2 regions of the Planococcus sp. 11815 genome follow, and region 1 is predicted to be linked to the other one. Evidence: riboswitches for the same ligand, from Rfam matches in the RefSeq annotation. Region 1 holds a riboswitch; the other holds the start of a gene.
What was found. A riboswitch is a leader RNA that binds a small molecule or an ion and turns the genes downstream of it on or off. The one in region 1 is predicted to bind preQ1.

Region 1 (4,213 bases):
TTCGGCGCGATGCAGTTGAAATCGCAGTTTGTGAAAAAAGCCTGATCCTTTAAGTATTAAGTGCATCAACATAAAAACCGGCATTCCCCGATTATTGGGGGAATGCCGGTTTTGTTATTGCAATTTATACGCCACGCTTATTGCCCCATAACAATGTATGGAGCTGCGGCAGCACTTTTGCGTCATTGAGAGGGGCGGAAACCAAATGCCTGTCGATTAGCCATTGATAGCGCCCAAGCAGATGCTGGACCAGTTTCTCATCTTCGGTCGTCTGCGTGTCGTCATTGCCGACTTGCAAAAAGAATGGGAATGACGGATAGCGCAGGTGGAGCTGTTCCGCGAAAAAGAAATCCGCTTCATCGAAAACGACGACTTTCAGGCTGGCTTGAGATGACGATAGCCTGCCGAGCATCGCATCGAGCTGGGAATAGTCCAGAATCATGCCAGAACTCGGCGGCTTTGGGGAGACGGTGACTTCATCGATTTCCAAGAGCCAGTCCTGCCAGATGCTGCCTTGCGTTTCGACAGCTGTGCGCCAACCTTTTTCTTGGCATAATGCGACCAGTTCCGCGATGCCTTTATGAAGTGCCGGGTTGCCTCCGGAGATGGTGACGTGAGAAAAGGCGTCTTTACCAAGCGCCTCGAGCTGTCGGACAATGTCATCTGCGGTCATCGCAGTACTTTTTCCGGTGCCGTCCCAAGTGAATTTGGAATCGCACCACGAACAGGAATAATCGCAGCCGGCGGTCCGGACGAACATCGTCTTCTGGCCCATGACCATGCCTTCGCCTTGGATCGTCGGGCCGAATACTTCCATTACAGGGATCTTCATGAAGACACCTCTTTTGGCCGGTAAATGACATAGCTTGTCGGGGTTTCCCGGACGATGACTTGGATGCATTTCGGCTGGTTGTCTGAGCGGTCGAGCGTGTCTTGGATCAGCTTGTGTATTTGTTGGGCGAGCTGCTCGGTCGTCGGGAAAGTCTCTGTGAATTCCGGGTGGTCATTCAAAACACTGTGGTCATAGCGTTTATGGATCAAGTCTTTTAATTGCTTGAAGTCGATAAGAAAACCGGTGCTGTTCAAGTGGTCGCCGGCAATCGTGATATTTAAATGGTAAGTATGGCCATGCATTTTCGCGCATTTTCCGGCTTCATCGGCCGGGATATAATGCGCCGCGGAAAAATGCATGTCTTTATTTAATTCAAAGCTATAGGGATGCTGAACGGAAGGGTAGAATTGCTGCATCAAGATTTCGCACCTTCTTTTTTGGAAAGGTAGGTCTGCAAGCCTTGGTTGCGCAGCACGCAAGACGGGCAAGTGCCGCAGCCTGCTGCCGGAATGCCGTGGTAGCAGGTCAAGGTTTCGGTCTGGACGAATTCGAATGCGCCAAGCTCGTCGGACAGTTCCCAGACGCCTGCCTTGTCGAGCCACATGAGCGGTGTATGGATGACGAATTGCTTATCCATCGATAAGTTGAGCGTGACATTGAGCGACCGGATAAAGGTATCCCGGCAATCCGGATAACCGCTGAAATCCGTCTCGCTGACACCAGTCACGAGGTGGCGTGCGCCGAATGCATCGGCGTAAATCGCCGCAAAAGACAGGAACAATAAATTGCGCCCGGGAACGAATGTGGAAGGCGGCCCGTCCTTTTGCTCTTCGACTTCAATCGAATCGCGCGTCAAGGCATTGGCGGATAATTGATTGACCAGCCCCATGTCGAGCACTTGCAATGTTACGCCGAGCGTTTCTGCAATGCGTTTTGCATGGTCGATTTCCTGCGAGTGGCGCTGGCCGTAATCGAAAGTGACGGCGAGCACTTCGCTGAATTGTTCCAGCGCCCAAAAGAGGCAAGTGGTGCTGTCTTGCCCGCCGCTGAATACAACGACTGCTTTTTCATTTTTCATTTCAATACAGCTCCTTAGTTTTTTAGAGAGGGAGTTTGCGAACCTCTTTTATGAAACAGTTACCATAATAGCATAATTAGGCAAGTTCCTGTGCTTTTTCAGGTGTAGCAAAATGGTGTCAGGGTATATAAGTGGTAAAAGGGAGGAGTGGGTGCAGATGAAAGCTATCGTTATTGACCAGTACGGAGGGAAAGAGCAACTGAAAGAACGTGAAGTGGAAACGCCCGCTATTTCAGCGCATCAAGTGTTGGTGGAAGTTCATGCAACTTCAGTCAACCCGATTGATTGGAAGCTGAGGGAAGGCTATTTGAAAGAAATGCTGCCATGGGAATTCCCGATCATTCTCGGATGGGATGTTGCAGGAGTCGTCAAAGAAGTAGGCGATGAGGTCAAGCACTATCATCCAGGCGACCGGGTTTTTGCGCGTCCTGACACAACGCGGCAAGGAACGTATGCTGAATTTGTCCCGGTAGAGGAAAACCTGCTGGCTCGCATGCCTGAAAGCATGAGCTTTGAGGAAGGCGCAGCAATTCCATTGACGGGGCTAACTGCATGGCAATGCCTGGTGGAGATTGGGCATATCAAGAAAGGCGATAAAGTGCTGATCCATGCAGGTGCTGGCGGCGTCGGAAGCATGGCGATCCAAATCGCCAACAGCATCGGCTGTTATGTAGCGACAACAGCAAGCGATAAAAATGACGAACTCGTCACGTCTCTCGGCGCGAATCGTGTCATCGACTACCGCGAAGAGGATTTCTCGGAAGTGCTGGAGAATTTTGATTTCGTATTGGATACAATGGGCGGCGAAACGCTCGAAAAAAGTTACGGCGTATTGAAGCGCGGCGGCAGGCTTGTCAGCATAGCCGGACAGCCTGATGAAGAACAAGCGGAAAAACTCGGCATTGACGTCAGCAGTTTCTGGCTGGAGCCAAATGGCCAGCAATTGAAAAAATTGGGCGATTTGTTTGTCAGCGGCGAAGTGAAGCCAGAAGTCGGCCATATCTATCCGTTGACGGAAGAAGGCGTACGGGAAGCGCATGAATTAAGCGAATCCCATCATGCCAGAGGGAAAATCGTCATTCAAGTGAAGAAATGATCATAGAAAAAGCACGCGGCTAGGATAGAGGCCGCGTGCTTTTTCTTGTGTTATTCAGGTTTTCCGGAACGTTCTTCCGAATAATAATCGTCTGGTGCATCGCTTTGTGCTTCGTCTGTACGGACGACAAGCACGTCGCATTTAGAGGAGCGGACGATATGTTCTGATACACTGCCGATGAGGAAACGTTCGACTGCATTCAAACCGGTCGCGCCGCAGATGATCAAGTCGGCTTCGACTCGTTCAGCCAATTCACGGGGAATCATTGTCTTAGGGGAACCGTAATCGACCACGATATTGACTTTCTCAACACCGCCGGCTTCGGCTTCTTTTTTATAATCCCCAAGCAAGTCTTCAGCGAATTTCTGGGCACGGTCAGCGATCGAACGGTCATATGCTTCGATTGCGGCGAATGAACGCGTATCGATCACGTTTACCAGATTCAGCGTCGCGTGGTTTCTTGTGGCGATCCCGATGGACTTTTTGAAAGCCCATTCCGCTTCTTTCGATCCGTCGACCGCTACCATGATTTGATTATACTTTAATGTCATCTGTACATTCCTCCTTTGTCTATACTGTAACTTTCGAGGCATAGGCAAATTGTTCCTTCTTTAAGAATGAAATTTATCGATTTATTTTTTATTCACTATTTCGAAATATCTTTCCTTCTTCTGACAAACGGGACTATGCCGCGTTTTGACGGATTAAAAATTATCTTTTGAAAAGACAAATTAATGGAGCAATATCAAACAGAATCTGTTAGAATGGATGTGGTTTCAAATACTGATAGTTTGGTTCATTTTATTATTTCAGACACAATATAATGGAGGGTTTTGTAATGCGTATCGGGGTACCTACAGAAGTTAAGAACAATGAAAACCGTGTGGCAATGACACCGGCGGGAGTAGTGAACTTGGCACTTTTCGGCCATGAAGTTTTCATCCAATCCGGTGCAGGGCTCGGATCGGGCTTTACGGATGCCGATTATGAAGCAGCCGGCGCAGTAATCGTCGCCGATGCTGACCAGGCGTGGGCGCAGGATATGGTCATGAAAGTAAAAGAGCCGGTAGCTAGCGAGTACAAGCATTTCCGTGAAGGCCAAGTGCTCTTCACTTACTTGCACTTGGCACCTGAAGTGGAATTGACGAATGCTTTACTCGCGTCGAAAGTGACGGGCGTAGCTTATGAAACGGTTCAACTTCCGAAT
Region 2 (4,213 bases), 1.0 Mb from region 1:
TTCTTCCAATGCAGCTCCTGGCCATTTCGACTCGACCCATTCGAGTGCCTGGCGGGATAAGCCGCCGAATCCATTTGTCATCCTTGCCGCTCCTTTCAGCCTATCTTTTGTTTTAAGTGTACCATGAAAAAACGCCTACTCCAGCTTTTTGATAGGCGCTACCCTGAAATTCCGGAAGCGTTTACCGAGGCCCCAGAAGGGTATGGTTTCCTACAATGAATTTTCAACTTAACAGGTGAATCACCTGCATTGAACATACTGAAGGAGCTGACGTTACATGAAAGTGAAGCACCCGATCCCGAAAGCAAAAGAATTGGACAATACCCTATCTCTTCTTGGAGAAGGATTTGATTTCCTGCCCGGCCGCCGCAAAGAGCTGGGTTCGGATATTTTTGAAACCCGCCTGCTCGGGAAAAAGGTAGTTTGCATGGCCGGCGAAGAAGCGGCTGAACTGTTCTACAATAATGATTATTTTAAGCGCAGTGGCGCAGCGCCGCTTCCGCTTGAGCAAACGCTATTCGGGCGAGGTGCGGTCCACGGCCGCGACGGCGAAGACCATCACCAGCAAAAGCGCATGTTCCTGTCGATGATGACACCTGAGCGTTTGGAAGATGCCAAACGCATGATGATCCAAGAACTTGATGCCAAGGCCGAACAATGGGAGCAGATGGACGAAGTCGTCTTATTGGATGAAATTGAAGAAATCTTCACGCGCTCCATGATCCACTGGGCCGGACTGCCGATGAAAGAAAGCGAAGTCAAGCAGCGCACATGGGAGCTCGTAACGATGGTCGATTCATTCGGCCTTACTGAAGGGCGCTACCTTGAAGGCATGAAAGCACGCAATGCGCACGAAGACTGGCTGAAGAAAATCATCAAGCAAATCCGTAAAGGCGAATACAATCCGCCGGCCTATACGGCAGCATATATCGTCGCCCATCACCGGACACCGAACGGCAAACTGCTCGACCTCGAGACGGCAGCTGTCGATTTGAACAATGCCTACCGACCGATGATCGCCACCGCTTACTTTATTGTCTTCGGCGTCATGGCGATGCACGAAAACCCGGTCACGCGTGGAAAACTCCAGGCAGACGAAAACAATTATAGCCACAATTTCGCCCAGGAAGTACGCCGTTATTATCCGTTCGCACCAGTCATGGCAGCGATCGCCAAGAAGGATTTCAACTGGAACGGCGTCCACTTCAAAAAAGACATGCGCGTCATTCTGGACCTTTACGGCACGAACCATCACCCGGATTCCTGGGACAATCCCGACGAGTTCATCCCGGAACGCTTCAGCACATGGGACGGCAGCCCGTTCTCCTTTGTACCCCAAGGCGGCGGCGACCACCATACTGGACACCGCTGTGCGGGGGAATGGATGACGGTCATGTATATGCAGTCAATCTTTAAATATTTTGCGGAGAACTTGAAATACAGCGTGCCTGAACAAGACTTGTCCTACGACATGTCCCGCATGCCAACTATGCCAAAAAGCCGCTTGATCTTGAAAGACCTCCAAAAACTGAAAAACCGCCCAGACAATGTGTTCTATCACGAACAGAAGAACACAACTGTTCAATCAGGGTGCCCATTCCATTAATAATGAAAGGCTAGAGATTCTTTCTCTAGCTTTTTTTATTTCTGGAAAAGAAGATAGTCAGGGTTTGCTTGTGGAATCATTCCTGTTCATTAGTTGAGCTTCATGTTGGTATTCGCCGCCCTGCTTTGGGTTGGCCTTTGGCAGTAAGCCAAGAAGAACACTTGTCTTACTGCGTCGGCTCACCCGTGGCGCTGGGCGGCTTAGAAATTTCAAAGTGTGGAGCATGATTAGATAGATCTGCTTCTATAATCAGTTGCCGGCTAGTGGGGGAATCACTTCCTGAGATGTGGCGTCTGACACATTGGCGCTACAGTCTAAAATGTTGTGGGTAGGGTCGCTTCTCGACACTAAAGATGAGTCTAGTTAAAAATATGAAGCATCTCAGCATTTCCTATCGAATGGACAGAAGAAATTCCCTTCCTTTCTATAACTAGAGACGGAGTGGAAGGGGGGCTGACTCCTGAGGGATCGCGCGGGCTGGCGAGACAAATGTGCGGCGCTCTCTGCCGCACATTGGCTCAACACCCGCCCCTCGGAAAGCAGCCCCCCTGAAACGAAGTCGAGAAGCGGAAGCTTTTCTACTCACTCCTTCATATATTTAAATGTATGACCCGCAACTTGAAGATGCTATTCCCTAACAAACCAACAATTGACAGAACCGCCCCTATCTTATACGATAAGGCAGGAAATTAAATAGCCCGGCAACGGGAGAGGTTCATAGCATTCCACCCTCTATAAAAAACTATGGATTTTGAAATCAAGCCGAATCCACATGCGATTCGGCTTTTCGTTTGTCCGAATTTTTTATAGCTCTCCCCCAGCCGGCCGAATATAAGGAGGCCACTCACATGGCAGGAAGAAATGAAGAAACACTCGAGCATTTGTCTTTGCTCGGCAACCAGAACACGCGCTATAAATTCGAATACGACCCAGGCATTCTAGAAGCGATCGACAATCTCCACACGCGCGATTACTTCGTTAAATTCAATTGCCCGGAGTTCACTTCGCTGTGCCCGCAAACCGGCCAGCCCGATTTCGCGACGATTTACTTGAGCTTCATTCCAGACAAGAAACTCGTCGAAAGCAAAGCCTTGAAGCTGTATTTGTTCAGCTTCCGCAACCACGGCGATTTCCATGAAGATGTCGTCAACATCATCATGAACGACTTGATCGAGCTGCTCGACCCACGTTATATCGAAGTATGGGGCAAATTCACCCCGCGCGGCGGCTTGTCGATCGACCCGTACACGAACTATGGCAAGCCTGGCACGAAATACGAAGAAATGGCGACGTACCGGATGATGAACCACGACATGAATCCGGAAACGATCACCAACCGATAAGGAGAACCGCTCATGCTACTTTATTTGAACGGTGCGTTCGTCGGCCTTCTCATCCTGTCGAATATTTTGGCCGTGAAGTTATTTGCCATCAGTGAATGGGCGGTGCTGCCGGCTGCAGTTATCGTCTACGTCTTTACGTTCCCGATCACTGACACAATCGCGGAAGTGTACGGCAAAGAAGCCGCGCGCCAAACGGTCATGGCTGGGTTTATCACACAACTCGCAGCCCTGGCATTCATCTTTGCGGCCATTCATTTGCCCTCTGCGCCATTTTTTGCGGATCAGGCAGCTTTTGAATCGATCTTCTCGGCCGGCTTCCGGGTAACGCTCGCAAGCTTGGTATCTTATTTCATCAGCCAAAACTTGGACGTCACGATTTTCCATAAATTAAAAGCACGTAACGGCGAATCGAAGTTGTGGCTGCGCAATAATGCCTCGACGATGGTCAGCCAATTGGTCGATACAACAATCTTCATCACCATCGCTTTTTATGGGACGATGCCGCTGTCGGCGTTGTCTGCCATGATTTTGACGCAGTATTTATTCAAATGGGTCGTCGCAGCAGCGGACACGCCGCTTGTCTATCTGCTCGTCAAACTCGCGCGCCGTTCCAAGACAGCCACTCAAAAAAGCTTCGCGTAATCGATCCATGCATAAAAAAGCCGCCGGCAGTTAAACATTGCCGGCGGCTTTTGTGTTTAAATTTTTTGTTTGGCTGGTTGGGCTGCAGGTACGATGATCGCAGCCGAGTCATGTTTCTGTGTCCAGACGAGCTCTGCAGTGATCGGCAAATGATCCGATACAGCCGTTTCGATTTTTTCTGCATCCCGCACGTCAAAGCCGCGGTCGGCAAAAATATAGTCGATGCGCGTCATCGGCTTGAACGATTCGCCAGTTTCATGATTTTCATAAGGAGATGGGTACGTGTAGGCGTCGCCGCGCTTCACTTTCAAGAAGACATCTGTCATGGTCTGATGAAGATGCGCCAAATGACGATGGGTCGGCGGTGCATTGAAATCACCCGCGATGATTTTCGGGAAATGACTCTTGCCGGCAATCTCCAATATTTCCGCAATACTCATTTCAAGCTCTTCATCTTTCAACGCTAAATGGGCATTCAACACTTTGAGGTAAGTGCCTCCGACTTCAATTACTGTCTCGAGAACGCCTCGCTGCTCATTATTGTAGATGTCGGTTACGACTTGCGTCAAAAAATGGTTTTCTGCGTACTTGATTGGATAAAGGCTTAACGTAGCATTGCCGT

Region 2: it holds a riboswitch for preQ1, as region 1 does, so the genes downstream of both, queF (preQ(1) synthase) here and queC (7-cyano-7-deazaguanine synthase QueC) in region 1, are expected to answer to the same signal.

Annotation. Positions count from the first base shown of each region.
Region 1 is NZ_CP096991.1:1,314,699-1,318,911, forward strand. Features, by position in the region: gene M1Q06_RS06740 (zinc ribbon domain-containing protein YjdM) at 1-45, shown strand, start outside; gene queE (7-carboxy-7-deazaguanine synthase QueE) at 125-832, opposite strand; gene queD (6-carboxytetrahydropterin synthase QueD) at 829-1,251, opposite strand; gene queC (7-cyano-7-deazaguanine synthase QueC) at 1,248-1,910, opposite strand; PreQ1 riboswitch class I at 1,919-1,962, opposite strand; gene M1Q06_RS06760 (NADP-dependent oxidoreductase) at 2,068-3,006, shown strand; gene M1Q06_RS06765 (universal stress protein) at 3,057-3,557, opposite strand; gene ald (alanine dehydrogenase) at 3,845-4,213, shown strand, end outside.
Region 2 is NZ_CP096991.1:273,008-277,220, reverse strand. Features, by position in the region: gene M1Q06_RS01510 (phosphotransferase family protein) at 1-81, opposite strand, end outside; gene M1Q06_RS01505 (cytochrome P450) at 278-1,606, shown strand; PreQ1 riboswitch class I at 2,311-2,358, shown strand; gene queF (preQ(1) synthase) at 2,455-2,949, shown strand; gene M1Q06_RS01495 (queuosine precursor transporter) at 2,962-3,591, shown strand; gene M1Q06_RS01490 (endonuclease/exonuclease/phosphatase family protein) at 3,648-4,213, opposite strand, start outside.